4 regions of the Vibrio neonatus genome follow, and region 4 is predicted to be linked to each of the others. Evidence: predicted binding sites of a transcription regulator. Region 4 holds the regulator's gene; each other region holds the start of a gene.
What was found. Region 4 encodes PurR, which represses purine synthesis genes. Its sites were predicted from a motif close to TNANGNAAACGTTTNCNTNA; they were not measured.
Positions count from the first base shown of each region.

Region 1 (5,114 bases), 550 kb from region 4:
GCCCCAACTAGAGGCAGGCATTAACACACACATAGGTGCCGCGGTAGAATCTAAAATATAGGCAAGTTTAGCGCGGGAAACATAAAAACGGTCAGTCACAGGACGAGCCACAGCCCCTACTGCTAAACTATTAAAGTAGTCATCAATAAAGATAAATACCCCAAGAAAAGCCGCTAATAATTTAGAGCCACGCTTACTTTTTACTTTAACTTGTGCCCACTGCGCAAACGCTCTAGTGCCACCGGAAAGAGTCAATAAGGCGGTAATCATGCCCAGCAATAATAAGAATCCGACAATACTCATATTCCATGAGTTAATACTGCCGTCTTCGATAAATACGCTATAAACGGTATTAAAAATGTAAGTTGATGCTCCAGTGAAAGAGTAATCAGCTAAAAGGAAACCGCCCAGAACGATACCCGTGCCTAAAGAAAGGAGTACACGACGGGTAATAATAGCTAACCCTAATGCCAATAAAGGTGGCACCAAAGAGATAGGAGATGATGCAAAATCCAATAAATTCATGATCTTCTTATTTTATATAATTGGTAAGAGATCTACTGCAGCGAAGTATTCGACTTGATGTTGAATAAGCAATCTACTCAAGGGTAGATTCCCACAATAGCGCTCCATAGTTTAACAACACAATAGACTATGGCAGTGTTACTTCTTTCGAAAATAACCCCAACAAATGATCCTGATTAAATCATTCATTTCGGCAGTTAGTCCTTTCGTTAACAATTACAACGGAATCACCCTATTGTTATCTACTGATAATAACTGCGCCTCAATCCTAGAAAACACTTTGCAACAATTCAATATGCCACTAGGTGTCCTAAGAGCGGAGCATTTTACTAACAAAAAATAGAAAAGCAATAGAAAGACAAATCCTCTGTCTTAATAGGCGGTTAGCCTAACCCATAATGAAGGTGAATCATTCTAGACAGCACCGACCTACAAACTCCATTTACATCTAAATATCAGATAGTTACAAGGACTCACCTTAGGCTTATTGATGCTGATATTTGCCTTTCTATATGCAGAAATGGTTACAATTTGAATTATTTAATATAAGTAATACTTTATAAATTCCATTTAAATAGTGAATATAATTTTCGAATTAACTTTATTAATTGTGAAAATTTATTTATTTTATATTTAACTCTGAGCAAAGCTCTTATATAATCGAATTATTGTGTAGCACACCGGTGCACGTTACTATGTCAACTTTAGTTGATGATATTAATCTGATGGGACCCAAATATGTCTGAAATTACAAAAACACTCCTTAATATCCGTAGCCTTCGCGCTTTCTCTCGTGAGCTAACACTAGAGCAACTAGAAGAAGCTCTTGATAAATTAACCACGGTTGTTGAAGAACGTCGTGATAATGAAGCTGAAGAACGCGCAGCACGTGAAGAAAAAGAAAGAAAACTGGCTGAATACGCACAGCAACTAATTAGCGAAGGTATCGATATCGAAGACCTAGTAGCAGTAGTTGCAGGTGATAACTCATCTAAATCAAATAAAGCTAAAGCGAAGCGTGCACCGCGCCCAGCTAAATACGAATACATCAACGAAGCTGGCGAGCAAAAAACATGGACAGGCCAAGGCCGTACTCCATCTGCGATTCAAACTGAACTTGATAACGGTAAATCTCTAGACGAGTTCTTAATCAAAGCATAATAATTATTGCTGATAAGATTTATCGTTCGATGCAAAAAAGCTCCTTATTAAGGAGCTTTTTTATTGCCTACGATTTATTACAGAATAATGACAGCGTACGCTAAATCTAGATATACTTTTATCTAGCACACAACAAAAGTTATGTTATAACATTTATTGTGTTACTTAAATAACGCTACTGTTATCGCAATAACCATAATAAATAAAAGGTCATTACATCTATCTTTCCCAATATACTTCTTCTAGGCTATCTTCTCTTTCTGGCAAGCCTCTAGATAAGCGTGGAGAGTGTTGAGTTAATACTTCATAACTCACTCTATTTGCATATTTACACACTTGTGAGAAGGAAGAGTAAGTTAAATATTCATTTACGTGTTTACTAGAATTAGGAATATTCGACTTATGGAATCGGTTGGCTGATAAATCATGTAGCAGTGCCGATAAAGCCGCATCCCCTGCCCCATTGGTATTTTTGATCTTCTCCGGACCGCCCATATACGGTGAGATATGCGAATAAACTTTAAAAGGTTCGGCGCATTCCGACTTTAATGCCGGACGGCTAAACTCATAACGATTAAACTCAGCAATCGTACCCGGAAGCAAAGGTAAAGACGTTTCACGCTTAGCCGACTCTTCGGTATAACCGGCCATAAACAGCCCAATAGGGCCTGCTGTGCACAGCACCAAATCCGCCCAATCTAAGACTTTATCTGCCGCCAGTAATGGATCGCTAAGCCCAGTTAACGCTTCAGCTTCTTCTTCATTCATTGCCACTACAGAAACGTGCTCTGCAATAAAATCCACCCAAAACTGTGGATCATCTTGAATAACAAACTTAGTGCCTAAGGTCAGCACTACCGGCACCTTGTGCTTCTTGGCATACTCTACCGCCTTCATCGTTGCCTCAGGCATAGGGTCGCCCTCTTTACAACGTACAAGGTAAGAGGTTAACACTAATGCAGCCGCGTCGGAAAAGACCTCTTCTGGGATACTTTTAGCCTGCAGCTGGTTCATCTGCCCTTCACTGATGGCAAAAGTACGCTCGCCGTTTTCAGAGATCAGGGTAAAGCAACGTCCAATCGCGCCTTCCACCCCTTGTAAATGGTTAAGATCCATTCGGCACGATGTATCACAAAGATAACGGAATCCGTAGCTACCAATTTTAATGTCAGAGCTCATCACGCCCAATAAAATCGATTTATCATCCGCTAATACCGAATAGTTGTGTAGCGTATTACCTATGGTGCCACCTGCGTATTCGTTGGTGATCAACTGTTGCTGTTTCAATTCAGAATACAGGGCTTCCGCCACCTCATCGCTGACAACTAATGAATGACCTTTACTTAAATTAAACTTTTCAATGAAGTCATCAGAAATTTTAGCTTCGATGTCCACTAGAGTTTGATCAATCCCCACCACATGAGTGCAATTAACACTGCTTTTGGCGTGGGTTTTCGGGACTAAAGGATCAAGCGTGTTGACAGGAAAATAGTGTTTAGACTTACGTTGGCCGGGAAATTTCATTTAAATTCTGTATTAGAAAGTAGATTTTTAAATTGTAGACCCTAGAAATGTGACCTTCAACACAGTAAAACAACGCAAACGTTTAGCTCAATTTTAAATGCACTGACTGTGCAAATTTTGCGCAAAAAAAAGAACCAAGGTATCTTTCAACACCTTGGTTCTGCATCTATCTAATTGAAAACGCTATTCGCTTTTTGCTTTCGGCTTTTTACGTTTGTCAGTGATTTCCCACTTACCGTCAATAAATAAACCTGTCCAACCAGAAGGCTTACCATCGATTTCAGAACGGATATAGTTTTCTTTACTCTTACGACTAAAGCGAACTACCGTTGGGCGACCATCAGGATCTTCTGTTGGTGCATCCGCTAAGTATTGGAACTTAGGAGACAGGCGCTCTTTAAAACGCGCTAGCTCTTCAACTAATGGCGCTCGTGTTTCACGAGATTTAGGGAAGTTACTGGCTGCCATAAATAGACCAGAAGCACCGTCACGCAATACAAAGTACGCATCAGACTGTGTACAAGGTAGCTCAGGCAAATGCACTGGATCTTCTTTTGGTGGCGCAACTTCGCCGTTACGCAAAATCTTACGCGTGTTCTTACACGTTTCGCTGGTGCAATCCATGTATTTACCGAAACGGCCGTTTTTCAACACCATGTCAGCGCCACACTTGTCACACTCAACAACAGGACCGTCGTACCCTTTCACTTTGAATTCACCATACTCTACGGTATAGCCTTCACAGTTAGGGTTATTACCACACACGTGTAGCTTGCGCTTATCGTCAATTAAGTACGCGTCCATTGCCGTTTCACAAATTGGACAACGACGTTTAGCACGCAGTGCGGCTGTTTCAGGATCGTCTTCTAAGACGTTAATAATACCGTCTTCGTCACCAAGGTTAATGGTTGTTTTACAACGTTCTTTTGGTGGCAATGCGTAACCAGAACAGCCTAGGAATACCCCTGTTGATGCCGTTCTAATACCCATAGGTCTTGAACACGTTGGACACTCAATGTCTGTTTCAACGATGTGGTTTTGCTCCATACCGCCTTGGTCAGAATCCAACTCCGCTTTTTCAAGTTCAGAGGAGAAATCTTTAAAGAAGCGATCGAGCACTTGTGTCCAAGTCGCTTCACCTTCTGCGATTTGGTCAAGTTTTTGTTCCATACGCGCAGTAAAGTCGTAGTTCATCAGATCGACAAAACTTTTATCTAGGCGATCCGATACGATTTCACCCATTTTCTCAGCGTAAAAACGACGCTGTTCTACTTTCACATACCCACGGTCTTGGATAGTCGAAATGATAGACGCATACGTTGATGGACGGCCGATACCACGTTTTTCTAACTCTTTAACCAAAGCCGCTTCTGTGAAGCGAGCCGTTGGTTTAGTGAAGTGTTGTTTTGGCTCTAGCTCTTTAAGAGACAGTTTATCGCCCAATTTCACTTCTGGAAGGATCTGATCTTCATTTTTACCCATTGGACGCTGTACACGAGTCCAACCGTCAAATTTCAGAATACGACCTTTCGCTTTAAGGGTAAATTCCGCGGCTTTAACACTGATAGTGGTTGAATCATATTGCGCAGGGGTCATTTGACATGCAACGAACTGATTCCAAATTAAGGCATACAGTTTGTGTGCGTCATTATCAACGCCAACTAAATCTTCTGACTTCACATCAACGCTTGAAGGACGAATCGCTTCGTGCGCCTCTTGCGCGCCCTCTTTACTACCGTAAACCAATGGTTTTTCAGGTAAATACTTATCACCGTACTCGCTACCGATGAAGCTACGTAGGTTCTCTACCGCTTCACTGCTCAAGTTCGTTGAGTCAGTACGCATGTAAGTGATGTAACCACCTTCATACAAGCGTTGCGCTAGCATCATGGTTTTCTTAACGC
Region 1 covers NZ_AP024885.1:1,119,525-1,124,638, reverse strand. Annotated here, with positions in the region: gene OCU38_RS05190 (Na+/H+ antiporter NhaC family protein) at 1-525, opposite strand, end outside; lysine riboswitch at 615-799, opposite strand; gene OCU38_RS05185 (H-NS family histone-like protein) at 1,264-1,686, shown strand; gene OCU38_RS05180 (inosine/guanosine kinase) at 1,906-3,210, opposite strand; gene topA (type I DNA topoisomerase) at 3,394-5,114, opposite strand, start outside.
Region 1: a site for PurR is predicted at 3,281-3,300, ahead of OCU38_RS05180 (inosine/guanosine kinase). Genes of this name have one in related genera too.

Region 2 (5,114 bases), 380 kb from region 4:
ACATGTTGAACTTATCACTAAGCATAAACAAAAAATGCCTCTAAATAGAGGCATTTTGCATAAATTTTATTTTAAGGCATTAAGCAAAAGCTCAATAACCTTAACTACTTGCGTTTGCGATTGATAGGTTCAACAAACGTTAGCTGCATGTCCCATGGTTGCTCAATCCAGGTTTCCTGCTCAATATCGACAACATAGTCATCTAATAGATCAGCGCCAGAAGGTTTTGCACAAACCGCAATCAGTTTAGCTTTAGGGTACATTTCACGTAATTTACGTGCTGTGTCACCGCTATCCACTAAATCTTCAACGATAAGGAAGCCTTCACCATCACCCTCAGGAGCTTTGAGAACGCTCATATCACGTTGGTGATCATGGTCGTAACTTGAGATACAAATAGTATCCACATAACGAATACCTAATTCGCGAGCAAGGATAGCAGCAGGGACTAAACCACCACGGCTAACACCCCAAATTCCTTTCCATTGTTCAGCAGGCATTTGACGCGCAGCAAGTTCGCGACAGTTGGTCTGCATTTCATCCCAAGTAATGATGTGTTTTTTTGGCATAACGGGTAAACCTATTTAAGACTAATTAACCGGCAAAAGCATATTTTAGTATAAAGATAGCTGACATAATCCACACACTTACGGATACATCGCGCCCTTTACCGCTTAACAATTTTATTGCAGCGTAAGAAATAAAGCCTAATGTAATGCCCTCTGCAATAGAGAATGTTAGTGGCATTAGCAAGCAAGTGACTACAACAGGAGCCGCTTCTGTAATGTCACTCCAGTCGATGTTAACCAGACCAGATAGCATTAAGATCGCAACATAAAACAGTGCGCCGGCTGTCGCATAGGTCGGAATCATACTAGCTAATGGAGAAAACAGCAAAGCCAATAGGAAAAGTACGCCAACGGTAACAGCAGTTAAACCCGTACGACCACCCGCAGCAACACCCGCAGTAGACTCAACGTATGACGTTGTATTTGATGTACCAAGCAAAGCACCAACAGAAGTTGCTGTTGAATCAGCAAGTAACGCTTTGTTTAGACGAGGCAGTTTGCCATCTTCTTTAATCAAGTTAGCTTTAGTTGCCACACCGACCAGCGTACCAGCGGTATCGAATAAATCCACAAACAAGAATGCAAACACAACCGAGATCATGCCCACTTCAAATACGCCAGCAAAATCAAGTTGCATGAAAGTAGGCGCTAGGCTTGGTGGTGGTGCCATAATACCGTGATATTGAACGTCACCGAAAATCATGCCTAAAACAGTGACACAAAGGATAGCAATCATAACCGCGCCGCTTGTTCCACGATGAACAAGTGCAATGGTAATAAAGAAGCCAACTGCCGCTAAGATAGCGTGTAGACCTGTGATATCACCTAAAGAAACCAATGTTGCTGGATTATCAACGACGATACCGGCATTTTTAAGACCGATAAATGCAAGGAAAAGACCGATACCAGCAGAAATACCAGTACGCAGTGACATAGGAATTGAGTTAATGATCCATTCACGAATGCGACATAGGCTCAATAGAACAAACAAGATACCTGACATAAATACTGCTGCCAGTGCCACTTGCCACGTGTAACCCATTCCTAGCACAACACCATAGGTAAAGAAGGCATTTAGCCCCATACCCGGTGCTTGAGCAATTGGATAGTTAGCGTATAAACCCATCACAAAACAGCCAATTGCCGCAGCCAAACAGGTTGCAACAAAGACAGCACCATGATCCATACCTGTTGCTGACAACATAGTTGGGTTAACAAAAATGATGTAAGCCATTGTCAGGAAGGTAGTGATACCTGCAATGATTTCCGTGCGAACCGTTGTACCATGTTCACGTAGTTTGAATAGCTTCTCCAGCATTATCAATTCCTAAAAATATATAAAAGTAAACGTTTGCGTAAATAAATTGGCGTGAATTATAGAGAGTAACATGACGAAATACCATACTGATTGGTCTATTTCTTTACTCAACACTCATTCTGCGTCTATCCCCTTTGCAACTCACCAAGGTAAATTATTGATATCAATAAATATATTTTGATTAAATACACGAACTTACATTGAGTGTTTTTTATTCAGCTTAAAAGTTTTCAGCTCTGAAACCGTTAGCATTTAAGCATGTAGCACATAAAAACCCCCTACTCGCTCTCGGAAAGCTCTCTGAGCAACTAAAGTGTATGATTTACAATTTGAAATAACTAAGACTTCCATTAAAAAACAGAAACGACAGACGAAAAAAAAGCCGTTCCAGATGGACGGCTTATGAAATCAGTAATTAATTTCCAATATATCAGGGGTGAACCGAAGTTCAATCACATGCTTAAAAACCCTATTACAGGGTTGAAACTGTAGATACATAATAATCTCGACCGACAAGTCCAAAAGTTACACATCTATAATCTCAAGGCTAACCAGTTGAAAAACAACAAGTTTGCGCTTTAATTTAGCATTGGTACAGACCAAATAATGAGTGGGGTGACTCACAGAAGGGTGGTCTGTATCGACAGGAAAGATAATACCAATACTGTAATTTAATTACAAGTATATTTATTCAAAAGCGTCAATTTTTCCATTTAGTGCAATTTACGAGCTTGTTTCTGTAATTTAATTTCACCAGTAAAATAAATTAACTAAATACACATTGATTGCAATTAATTAACAACTCACTATAAGCTGACATCACAAACCTTTCTTTGCCTGTGCAACCCTAGCAGTGAGTGATATCCTAACCCCATTAAACTGAGCTATATCAATGCCAGTCAATGTACCGTCTGTAGAGACCGTACTTTTAAGCATGAAGGAGTATCACCATGTCTACATTTCTTAGCCAGATCACTGCGCAAACGCAAAACCCGATCTGGCCATTTTTCGATAAGATTTGCTCTATCCCTCACCCATCAAAACATGAGCAAGCACTTTCTGACCACATTGTAGAGTGGGCAAAAGCACAAGATTTGGCGGTAAAATCTGATAGCGCTGGTAATCTGTTTATCAAAAAACCTGCCACCGCAGGCATGGAAAACAAAAAAGGGGTTGTACTACAAGCGCACCTCGATATGGTTCCGCAAAAAAACGAGGATACCGAGCACGACTTTACCCTTGATCCTATCCTTCCTTATATTGATGGCGAATGGGTAACAGCAACGGGCACTACCCTTGGCGCTGATAACGGTATTGGCATGGCATCCTGCCTTGCTGTGCTAGCCGCAACAGATATTGAGCATGGCCCAATTGAAGTACTGCTGACTATTGATGAAGAAGCCGGTATGACTGGTGCGTTTGCCCTTCAAGAAGGTTGGCTAGAAGGCGACATCCTACTAAATACCGATTCAGAGCAAGAAGGCGAAGTCTACATGGGCTGTGCTGGCGGTATTGACTCTAGCCTTGAATTTGACGTGCAACGTGAAGCAATTCCGGAAGGCTTTGTCGCGAAAAAGCTGATTTTAAAAGGCTTAAAAGGCGGTCACTCTGGTTGTGATATTCACACAGGTCGTGGCAATGCCAACAAACTATTGGCTCGCTTCCTTGCCGATCACGCTTTACAACTTGACCTAAAATTGATTGATTTCAATGGTGGTAGCCTGCGCAACGCTATTCCTCGTGAAGGCTCTGTCACTCTCGCCGTGGCAACGCAAAACATAGGCAAATTAGAAGCAGCACTTGCCGAATATACCGAGACCTTAACCGCTGAGTTAGGTGCCATTGAAACCACTATCGCAACTTTCATTGAAGATGTAGAAGCGCAGTTCGGTGTATTCTCTGAGCAAAGCCAGCAAGCGTTAATTGCTGCGCTAAATGCGTGCCCGAATGGTGTGATCCGCATGAGTGATGCGATTGAAGGTGTGGTTGAAACCTCGCTAAACCTTGGCGTGATTACTACCGAGCAAGATAAAGTGACTGCGCTGTGCTTGATCCGTTCTTTGATTGATTCAGGTCGTCGCCAAGTCGAAAGCATGCTCACTTCAGTGGCAACTTTGGCTGGCGCAAAAGTGACTTTCTCTGGCGCTTACCCTGGCTGGAAACCGGATGCAGATTCAGAAATTATGGCAGTATTCCGCGATATGTATCAGCAAGTATACGGACACATCCCTAACATTATGGTTATCCATGCCGGTTTAGAGTGTGGCCTATTCAAAAAGCCTTACCCGAATATGGATATGCTATCGTTTGGCCCGACTATCCGCTTCCCTCACTCACCGGATGAAAAAGTAAAAATTGATACCGTTGATCTTTACTGGGAACAAATGGTCAATCTACTCAAACACATTCCAAATAAAGGCTAGTTAGCGCTGTAATAGCAATTAACTGCTTCTTAAACGACAAAAGCCGAGCAATGCTCGGCTTTTTCTGTTCTATAGCTAACACTAAGCTTTAGTTGCGGCTAGTTCTTGCAGTTGTGCGAGTGTCGTTTCTGCGACCAAGTCACCATTGTAGTAATAGCTAACTTTGTCACCGTCACGTACACCTTCAATAAGCGCTTTGTCACCATTATTATAAGTGACATTCATTTGCACTGTATTGGCATCAATCGCTTCAAACGTCGATGATTCAACCTGACGCATACTAATTGGATCTAATGGCGCTTCGGTGAGTGATGGGTCAAGATCATCGTTCATGTTGTACATGGTTTCAACTTTTGAGTCGAAGATATGCGGTTTGCCATTTAGCGGGTTTTTGCCTGCCCAGAATTCGATAGAGTTGAAGATCAATGTATCGGCAGCCACTGACAAAGCATACACAGGCGCAAGTAGCATGTTCACACCACCACGAGCGTAACGGTTATCCACTACTTCAAGGTTAAACTTCATCACGTAACCTGTTACTGCGTTGCTACCAATACAACCAGTTAATGATGCGGCTAACACAGCGGCGCCAATGGCTTTCAAACAAAATTTTCTCATACAAACAATCCCTTATAGAGCATAGAAAAATTAATTAGCTCTATTAAGGTAGTTCACTCCTGAACCTTTTCCATTGAAAACTAAATAATATTTACATTTTCACCCACATTTCGTCACCAGATCGCATTTATAAAAAAAGCGACCGTTAAGGTCGCTTATTAAATAATGTTGCTATGGAATAACTAT
Region 2 covers NZ_AP024885.1:2,048,188-2,053,301, forward strand. Annotated here, with positions in the region: gene gpt (xanthine phosphoribosyltransferase) at 105-569, opposite strand; gene OCU38_RS09485 (NCS2 family permease) at 595-1,887, opposite strand; gene OCU38_RS09490 (aminoacyl-histidine dipeptidase) at 2,838-4,310, shown strand; gene OCU38_RS09495 (DUF3332 family protein) at 4,392-4,928, opposite strand; gene purL (phosphoribosylformylglycinamidine synthase) at 5,114-5,114, opposite strand, start outside.
Region 2: a site for PurR is predicted at 1,909-1,928, ahead of OCU38_RS09485 (NCS2 family permease). Genes of this name have one in related genera too.

Region 3 (5,114 bases), on a different replicon from region 4:
CCGGTAAAGACATGAACAAGAAATACCGTGAAACCTCATTAGGTGGCTTGGCAATGATTCATCTTGCGCCGCCTTGTGAGTAACGAGCCAATCACTTAGTAAAAACCAAATAGAAAAGGCATACCTATATAGAGTATGCCTTTTTAATATTTGCTCTAAGCTACCATTGGAAAGTTAGCTTAAGCCTGTAATGTTACCGTCTTCATCAATATCAAGGTTCATAAAGGCTGGCTTATCAGGAAGCCCCGGCATGGTCATTACGTTGCCACACAGTGCGTAGATAAAGCCTGCACCGGCGCAAAGTCGCAGCTCACGAATCGGCACATCAAACTGTAACGGTGCGCCTTTCACTGAACCATCGGTTGAAATGGACATAGGCGTTTTTGCCATACAGATAGCTAAGTTATCAAAGCCTAAGGCTTTATATTGAGCCAGTTGCGATTGCGCTTTGTCACTCAAGGTAACAGACGCCGCGCCGTAGCCAATTTCGCTCACCGCCATGATTTTCTCTTCAAGAGGCTGATCCATACGATACAAAGGAGTAAATTGAGTCGGAGTGTTATGGCACTGCTCAACCACTTTATTGGCAAGCTCAACCGCGCCAGCGCCACCTTTTGCAAAGGCTTCACATATGGCGACTTCTACAGAATACGGCAGTGCTTCAACCATGTTCTTCAGTTGTAGCAACTCTTCATCAGTATCTTGCGGGAAACGGTTAATCGCAACTACGGCAGGAACGTCATACTTAGTCACGTTTTCAATATGCCATTTTAAGTTCGCAAAACCGGCTTCTAATGCCGCGCTGTCTTTTTCGTACATGCTGTCAGGGATCGGTTGACCCGGTTTTAAGCTGTATAATCCAGAGTTTGCTTTTAATCCGCGCAAGGTAGCGACAATCACCGCACAATCCGGCGCTTTATCAGAGGCTTGCGCTTTGATATTACAGGCTTTTTCAAAGCCCATGTCCGACCCAAAACCGCCTTCAGTAACGGTAAAGTCAGCCAGTTTTGTGGCAATATTATCCGCAATAATTGAAGAGTTACCGTGCGCAATATTGGCAAATGGTCCAGCATGAATCAGTGTTGGAATGCCTTCTAGAGTCTGCATCATCGTTGGCTCAATCGCCTCGCGCATACTCACTGTCATTGCTCCGGCAACACCAAGATCTTCAGTTGTCACCGCTTTACCTTCAAGGTTGTAACCGATCACAATCTTGCCAATGCGCTGACGTAGATCTTTAAGATCGCTAGCCAGTGCCAGTACTGCCATTAGCTCTGAAGCAGCTGAAATATCAAAACCATCTTCACGCTCATAGCCGTTAATGGTTTTGCCTTCGTCATTGATACCTACTGTCACTTTACGCAGTGCGCGATCGTTGTGGTCAATGACGCGTTTCCAAACGATAGAGTCCGCATCAATGCGTAGTGCGCTAAGCCCTGTGCGAGCTTCAAAATCGTCATAGCCTTTGCGCTGCTCGTGATAAATACGAGCATCAATAGCCGCAGACGCTAGGTTATGCGCAACCGTAACAGCGTGAATATCACCCGTCAGGTGCAAGTTTAGCTCTTCCATAGGCGCGACTTGAGAATAACCGCCACCTGCTGCACCACCTTTGACGCCAAATACCGGCCCCATAGAAGGTTGACGAATACAGGTCATTACAGACTGACCTACTTTGAATAAACCTTGCGCAAGTCCAATGGCAGTCACTGTTTTACCCTCGCCCAATGGCGTTGGGGTAATGGCAGTAACAACGATCAATTTACCCGTCTTTTTGTTTTCAAGACGTTTTAAAGCTTTGAGACTAATTTTTGCTTTGTGTTGACCGTGAGTTTGAATCTCGTCGCTGTGCAACCCTATTGCGGTTGCGACATCTGAAATGGGGCGTAAGGGGGTAGATCGTGAGATTTCAATGTCCGACAGCATATGGTCCTCTGGAGGGATAAAAAGACAATCTGATATGGGCGGAAATCTTAAAGAATTTTTATAATAAGTAAAGAGCAAACGTTTGCGTGACTTGAAAAAACGATATTTTTCATTTACTGAAAACCATTAGCTAACAGAGTTCATCATCACTGGTTACTTTTTCTTAATAGACGCGTGATCCAATAACATATTCCCCTCTTTTGTTTCGACATTTTCTCTTTGCCCACGTAAAACGATTTAAGCCATTCACTACGTAATTGACTAGATGAAGAAGATGAAAATGGGCTCAGCAGTTCGGCGGTTTCATTGGCGTAATCATAAGCTAATGAATAGTCGATGTTTGATTGCCCTTGTACAAACAGCCACAAATGCATAGTGAGCCAGATTTCGACGATTAACGGAGACTTAAACGCCTGTGCGTGGTGTTTATCCAGAGAATCATCTATAACTTTTTGCATCGCCAATAAACTTGGCTGTTGCGTGCGCAATTGCTGCAACTGTTTTTCATGGTGCAGAGTAAATAAACCGAGCAACAATTGCTGATCCGTATGCTCAGGGTATTTTGCCTTAGAACGCTCAAATAAAGGTGAGAGTGCATCACTCAATTGATTGAGTTGTGCTAGTATTTGCGTTTGTTGATCCGCAATACCGTCCTGCCCTTCAGGAAGAGAAAAACCTATTGATTGCAAAGTATTAAATAAAGAATGTTCAGAGGGCATAAGGGATTAATATGACTGAAAAACCTAACCATACCTTATCTTTTTCACTACGCCTAATAGAACGAAATACTATTTTATAGCTAAGATTGATGAGCGGAAATTAATAAGCAAAAAAGAATGGCTGTGAAGAGACAAAATAAAGGCAAAAGATCGTCAATCTTTTGCCTTTATTAAACTATCACTTTAGTAACGACGTAACGCGGCAGAGCGCCCTAAAATAGAGAGTGTTGTACCATTGTGTAGTAATGCACTCATTGTCGGGTTTAAATAGCCTAACGCAGCGGCAAGCATGATGCCGCTGTTGACGTACTCAGCCAGCTTAATGTTAGAGTGAATCACGCGCATGGCGATATTCGCTAACTCTCTTGCTTCGACCACGCCATGTAATCCGTCTTTCAACAACACCACATCAGCCACTTGCCTTGCTAGCTCAGTGCCTCGGCACATTGCCACACCCACATCGGCCGCGGTTAAGGCGGGTGCATCGTTCACACCATCACCAATAAACATGACCTTTTTACCTTCTTGTTGCAACGATTCAATGATCGACGATTTCTCAGAAGGCACTGTTTGTGCGTACATTCGGTCTAGCTGCAATTCATCGGCTAAAATCTGTGCTTTGTAAGCACTGTCACCGGTGATCATTATCAGCTCATTCACGCCAAGTTTACGCAGATCAGTCAATGTCTGTAGCGCATCTTCACGTAGATGATCACGAAGCCCGATCATGCCAATTAATTTACCCTCGTTAGAGATATAAATCAGGTGACGACCTTCCGCTTCATATTGCTGAATAACGTCTTCAACACGGCTAAAATCGACATTTTCATGCGATTCAAGGAAGTGACGGCTTCCCATTACCAGTTGATTGTCATTCAAAGTGGTTTTTAAACCATGTGCAATAACGTATTCAACTTCACCGTGCTCAATGTGCGGCAATTCATTGTGTTTAGCCGCATTAACCACAGCTTGTGACAATGGATGATTACTGTGCTCTTCAACCGAAGCTGCTATTGCCAGTAAATCACGCGCATTTTTTTGGCAACATAAAGGAATGACATCAGTCACTTCCATATCGCCATGCGTTAAAGTACCTGTTTTGTCGAAGACACAGGTATCTATGCCAATCAACTTCTCAATAGCGCTACCGCCTTTAAATAAAATACCTTGCTGAGCCGCACGATACATTATTGATTTAAAGGTCACCGGCGTACTGAGTTTCAAGGCGCATGAGTAATCCACCAAGAATACCGAAGCTACGCGGTTAATATCTTGAGTAAGGGCAAACACAGCAGCACCGATACCTAAGGTAATTTTCACGCGGCGATCCGCCATATCTTGCGTCACACGCTGAATTTCACTTTTCTCGCTCAAAGAGTCATAGATAAGTTTCGCAATTTGCGCGGTAGTCGCTTCACTGCCCACTTTATCTACACGGACAAGAATAGTGCCTTCAGTAACTAAGGTACCAGAGTAAACTTTCGCGTCGTGTTCTCGACGTACTGGCACGTTTTCACCGGTCAATGAAGACTGGTTAATCAAGGCTGCGCCTTTAACTACCGTACCGTCGATAGGAATAAGCACGCCAGGCGCTAGCTCAATCACATCGCCTTCTTGCAACGTGTTTGAATTAACTTGCGTTCTAACTCCGTCTTTCACGAGCCAAACAATAGTATCTTTAGGGCGCATTAAATCAGCCAATAGCTCATCGCTATTACGACTGGTTTTCTGCTCCATATATTCACCAAGGCTGATTAAGCTTTGGGTCATCATTGCCGTTTTGTAGTCACCACGCCAAGCCGAAAGCCCAACAGCGATAGCATCTAAAACTTCAACCGATACTTTTTTGTCTTTTAACTCTTTCACACCTTCTAGCAAAGTTGGTGCAATCAAAGTTGCAGTTGTCACTGCGCCCCATTTTTGAGGCAATAGTGCGGCAGATATAGTACCAATGACATTCATTGCTATATCACCACGGGTGAACTCATGTTCGCTTTCTTCAGTTGTTGCTTCTGAAAAATCTAGCTGAGATAAACGCTGCTCAACGATACTGTAATCGAGAATATCTGTTTCATACTCGATGACAATAGAGCAGGCAACCTCGTTAACACGAACCAGTGAGATTCCTTGAATAGCCATTAAACTGGTTTTAATCCAAGAACCTATATCAGAATAGTGTCTTAGTTTAGGAACCCTAAAGCGAATTCGTCCGGGGACGTGATGCTTTAATTTAATGGGGTTCATTCTTCACCCTTATGCAGATTACGGTAGTACTCAAGCTCAGCTTGGGTATCTTCCAAACGCTCTTTTAATTCTTCAACTTCACCGCGCACGCTTGACCAAGCTTTCTCGCCAGTAGTCACAACGCCTTGCTTGAATTTCTTATTTGTTAGCAAATAAGCAACCGCAGCACCTGCTGCTAGGCCCATAGCAAAGTGGGTCTTAGTATTTTGATTTTTATATTGAGTA
Region 3 covers NZ_AP024886.1:405,936-411,049, reverse strand. Annotated here, with positions in the region: gene OCU38_RS14405 (L-serine ammonia-lyase) at 1-83, shown strand, start outside; gene OCU38_RS14400 (formate--tetrahydrofolate ligase) at 175-1,926, opposite strand; gene OCU38_RS14395 (hypothetical protein) at 2,073-2,645, opposite strand; gene OCU38_RS14390 (heavy metal translocating P-type ATPase) at 2,829-4,889, opposite strand; gene OCU38_RS14385 (YtxH domain-containing protein) at 4,886-5,114, opposite strand, start outside.
Region 3: a site for PurR is predicted at 1,997-2,016, ahead of OCU38_RS14400 (formate--tetrahydrofolate ligase). Genes of this name have one in related genera too.

Region 4 (5,114 bases):
CAGAGCTTGCCTCAGAGCGTGTTAAGTCTATGGTGCTTGGCGGCGCTGTGACGCGCTTTAATACGCGTTCGCAAATCTTAGTGAAAATGGGCGATTTGTGTAAGAATATTATCCCGTACATGTGGTTATATAGTTTGTTTGCTTGGATTGTGATGCCGCAAAAAGGGCAAGTTGAATCTCGGTTGATGTTTGTACGAGAAGCCAGAAAGTTATGTCAAAAAGAGTTCAAACGTTGGTTTAAGCTGGCAGCCGATGTTAACCCGCTAATGCGCTACTTTAGAGACAAAGAGCTTGATATTCCGACTCTATATTTAATGGGTGACAAGGACTACATGTTCATCAAGCCGGTAAAAGAGATGGTCTCGGTTCACCAAAATAGCCAGTTGGTAGAAATAGAAAATTGTGGCCATGTGTGTAACGTGGAAAAGCCTCAAGAGTTCAATGACAAATCTATCGAATTTATTCGTTCACAAAGCTAGATGTCGCAAAGTTAGAGGTATCAAAGTTAGAGGTATCAAAGCTAAATATTGTACTCAATAATTAGAATACTAAACCAATATCGCTTCATCAGTGGTGCTAGCGCCACATTGCCAGCATAAGGCAAACTGCCCCTCATTTATTTCCCCACAATCATCACAGCGCCAATTTGAGCTGTGATTGTGTCTATCTTCAAATTCTGCAATCAGGGCTTTGGCTTGTTGTTGCTTGTGCTCGTCGACTAACCACAAATAGGGCAGGCTAGAGTCATCCATTGGCAGTTCTCCTTGCAGGCCAAACAACCCTTCTCCGCGCACTTCTACCTGAATGCGATGACTACGCAAAAGCTCACATAAAATATGAGCTTGAGGCGGATTTTGCGCAACGTATAACTTCATGAATATCCTTTATATTGCGATGATGGATTAAGCAGGGCTAGAGCCGTTTTGTGGTCGAATCTTACCCATGATCCATTTAGCAATGAGCGGGAATAAACCTAACAGAGCAAAAGAGGCCAATACGGTAGGCGAAACAATGCCGGATAAGCTGTCTATTTCTGCCAGTTGCGTCCCGGCGTTTAGATACACCATAGTCCCTGCTAGCATGCCAAGTTGGCTAAATACATAGTATTTCACAACCGAGATAGGGGTTAGCCCCATTAATAGGTTAATCAGGAAAAACGGAAATACGGGTATTAAACGCAATGAGAATAGATAAAAGGCGCCGTCACGCTCTACGCCTTTGTTAATGGCATCAAGTTTAGCTCCAAACTTAGCTTGTACCCAGTCACGCAGAAGGTAGCGACTACTTAAAAAGGCTAAGGTTGCGCCAATGGTGCTGGCAAATGAGACCAATAGTAAGCTCGTCCAGAAGCCAAACAGTGCCGCGCCAAGTAAAGTCACCACAGCAGCGCCAGGAATGGAAAAGGCCGTAACAAATACGTAGCCAATAAAGTAGATAGCCGCTGACAATACGAAATTATTTTCAATATGCGTATTGAGCGCTAATTGCTGAGCTTTGGCGTTTTCTAAAGTGAAGTACTGACCGAAGTTGATGCCGAGTAATACAATCGCTGCAACTAAAATTAGCCCGATTATCAATTTCTTATTCATGAGTGCGTCCTTATCATCCTGAGTAAGTATAGAGACAGGATCAATAATAGGAAACTTTCATCACTTGCGTATTTTATTTGATTTATTCTCAGCAGGTACAAATAAAAAAGGCTAGAAATCATTAAGATATCTAGCCTTATTCAATTAAATGGTCATGTTAACTAGCGTTTAGGTTTCTCACGCTTGAGCGCTCTACCAACTCTGGGTGCATTTCAAAAATGCGGCGGTCATGCTCTTTGTTTTTAATGCGCTCTAGCAAGATCTCAAAGGCGGTTTTACCCACGCGACGTTTTGGCTGATGTATCGTGGTAAGAGGCGGCGCAAAATAGCCGGCTAAATCGATATTATCGTAACCAATTACAGAGATATCTTCTGGAACGGCAATGCCATGTTGAGTCAGACGGCTAATTAAACCCAGCGCCATGATATCGTTAAAGCAGAAAATAGCCGTGGGGCGTTCACTTTCTGCAAGAGCGACCAGTTTATCAGCTGTTTCAACTGCGGTATCACATTCAAAGTTACCTTCAAAAATGAAATCGTCGTTGTATGGGATATTAGCTTGAGCCAATGCTCTTTTATAGCCAGACATACGCTCAATACAAGCAAGCTTTTCAGTTTGACCAGTTAAACAGCCAATTTTCGTATGTCCATTTTCAACCAGATATTTAGTGGCAAGGTAGCCACCTTCTTCTGAGTTATCAATGATCTTGTCTGCAGAGGAGGACTCGGGGCCCCAATCCATCACCACTTTAGGAATGCCTGGGTGAGAATCTAGCATTTCACGTAGCTCTTCGGTTAAGTCAGAGCACATTACTAATATTCCATCTACGCGCTTTTCGGCAAGCATACGAATGTAATCGCGCTGCTTTTCGTACAGTCCGCCAGTGTTACATAAGATCAACGTATAGCCTTGACGGTAACAGTAACTTTCTACGCCATCGACCACTTCCGCAAAGAAGGGGTTAGTGGATTGAGTTACCAACATGCCAATGGTTCTAGTGGTGTTGCATTTTAAGCTACGAGCAACCGCACTTGGCGCATAGTTGAGCTCTTTTACAGCTTCCATAACACGTTCTTGTGTTGTTTCAGCCACAAAACGTGTTTTATTGATAACGTGTGAAACTGTAGTGGTGGAGACACCAGCCAGTTTTGCGACGTCTTTTATGGTTGCCATAGGAGACCTTGTAAATATAAGTAATGATTATAAAATGCGTTGAATTATTGAGTAATTTGCACTCAAAATCACATTGCAAACGATTGCGGGGGAGTCTAGCCATAAATGATGAAACTGACAACGCATTTATGACGATAATGTGAATCTATTTTCGGTAACTGAGCTATTTTTCATTACTGAGATAACGACAATCAATTTCACAAAATTTAACTAACAGTTCAGCGACCGCAGAATAGAAACCAAATTCATCATATTTAGTGCAGTTTGCCGAAAATTGTGGAATCCAATTCAGTAAATGTTGCTCAATGAATGACTTCTGTTCACTAAGGGCCGCTTCTAGATGTGATTCCATTTCTAGCGCGTTTGAGCGCATGATTAGATTGCCAATAAAGTCGAGTTCAACAGCCAGATGATCGGCAGGCTCGTTAAAGCATTTATCCACTTCAATGCCATGCTCTAACATAACTTGCGTCATCTGCTGAGCAGGGGTGCCATTAAGCGCCTTGTTTTCGTCAATATAAACAGAGGCGCAGGGCTGGGCAGTTTGTTTGTCAGAGGCTAAAAATAAGTCGTAGAAATTAGCGGATAATTCAAGCTGAGCATTCGGGCGCAGTTGCAGTCGCTCAAGAGCACCCAGTAAGCGTTTAGCGGCTGTGGCTAGGGTTTCATTTTCGGCTAGACCATTAATGAAACCCCTCACTTCAGGGGTTTGATAGGCAATCAGTTCGTCTTGGGTCAGCTCTTTAGAAAATAAGCTGGAAAACCACCAATAAATTTCTGCCCGCTGTTCATTAAACTGCTTGAGCTCTTGCATTGTTTAACCCATAACTCGTTAGCAAACTACAACACCAGCTTCTAAGTTGGCGAAAATATAGACGTTCACTAAATTATGAGTCACTTATTTGCTACTGACAAGATCTCGTATGTTTTTCCACCACTTACCCATGGTTTCATGCCAGTAGCGCTCTGTTTGCTCTAGGTATCGTGCTTGCGGGGTGTACTTTTGCCACGCTTGATTAATATTGGATTGGGCTAAGTAATTGGTTGGGGCAGGAGTAGGGTTTAGACCGGCGCTGTGAAACTCGCGTAGGGCGCGTTCCATATGGCTGGCCGAAGTAACCAGTGACATATGCTTTTCACCGACAAAGCCCGCAGCTTGTCTGGCTTCTTCCCAAGTATCTTGCGCCGTTTCTAATAAAATAATATCTGACTTAGCCACGCCTAACGCTAATGCCACCGTCGCCATCATTCGTGCTTGGCTCATTTCTGAGCCGCCATCATAGCCAGATAAAATCAATTTTGCGCCGGGATACATGCGCAATATACGAATGCCTTCACTAAGGCGCATTAACGCGGTGCGACTTAATTCAGAGGTTGGCGGAATTTGCGGATCAATCACATGCCCACTGCCTAGCACCATGACATAGTCTAAGCTTTCTGCTGGTGGTAAAAAGGCCGTGTATTTGCGCTCTAATGGTTTGAGCAACGAGGTAGATACAGGCTGGAATGAAATAGCAAAAATGGACGCTAATGAAATAAAAATAAAGATACAGCCAGACTTATGCTTGCGGGTAAACATCACCAGCGCTAGGCCAAAGAAACCGATAAGTAGCATTGCAGGCAGTGGCATAAGGAAGGCAGTAATGATTTTTTTCAATTCAAACATATTGGGTTAAACCATTTCCTAAGTTCTGTAGGGTAAATTGGTGTCACGAGTTAAAATGTCGTGTTTTTGGTCGGTTTTTTAGTCGATCGGAGGGGCAAATCGACAACCGCTCTTTATTCTTGACGTCCTTGTGACACAATACGAAACTCACTCAAATAACATCATACATTAATTAAAAGTGACACAAGATCGTAATTTCGACGACATTGCCCACAAATTTGCCGAAAATATTTATGGCTCAGACAAAGGCAACATCCGTCAGACTATCGTCTGGGAAGATTTGCAGCAAATCATAACCCAAATAGCAGGCCATGCAAAACCTCTCACCATTCTGGATGCGGGAGGGGGCTTAGCACAAATGTCGCAAAAGTTGGCCGAGCTTGGTCACAATATTATATTGTGTGATGTCTCTAGCGAAATGCTCTCTTTAGCTAAGCAAGAGATTGCACAACAAGATTTGCTAGAGCAGTATCAGTTTATTCATGCGCCAATTCAAGAACTGGATCAGCATCTTAAACAGCCAGTGGATCTGGTTTTGTTTCATGCGGTCATGGAATGGCTAGCAGATCCTAAAGACGTATTAGAAAAGTTGATGCAACATGTGCGCCCCGGCGGCATGGCGTCAATCATGTTTTATAACCACCATGGATTGGTAATGAAAAACGTAATATGTGGCAACATCCCA
Region 4 covers NZ_AP024885.1:1,667,171-1,672,284, reverse strand. Annotated here, with positions in the region: gene OCU38_RS07685 (alpha/beta fold hydrolase) at 1-479, shown strand, start outside; gene OCU38_RS07680 (putative signal transducing protein) at 549-875, opposite strand; gene OCU38_RS07675 (TVP38/TMEM64 family protein) at 903-1,589, opposite strand; gene purR (HTH-type transcriptional repressor PurR) at 1,747-2,763, opposite strand; gene torD (molecular chaperone TorD) at 2,927-3,577, opposite strand; gene elyC (envelope biogenesis factor ElyC) at 3,662-4,429, opposite strand; gene cmoM (tRNA uridine 5-oxyacetic acid(34) methyltransferase CmoM) at 4,608-5,114, shown strand, end outside.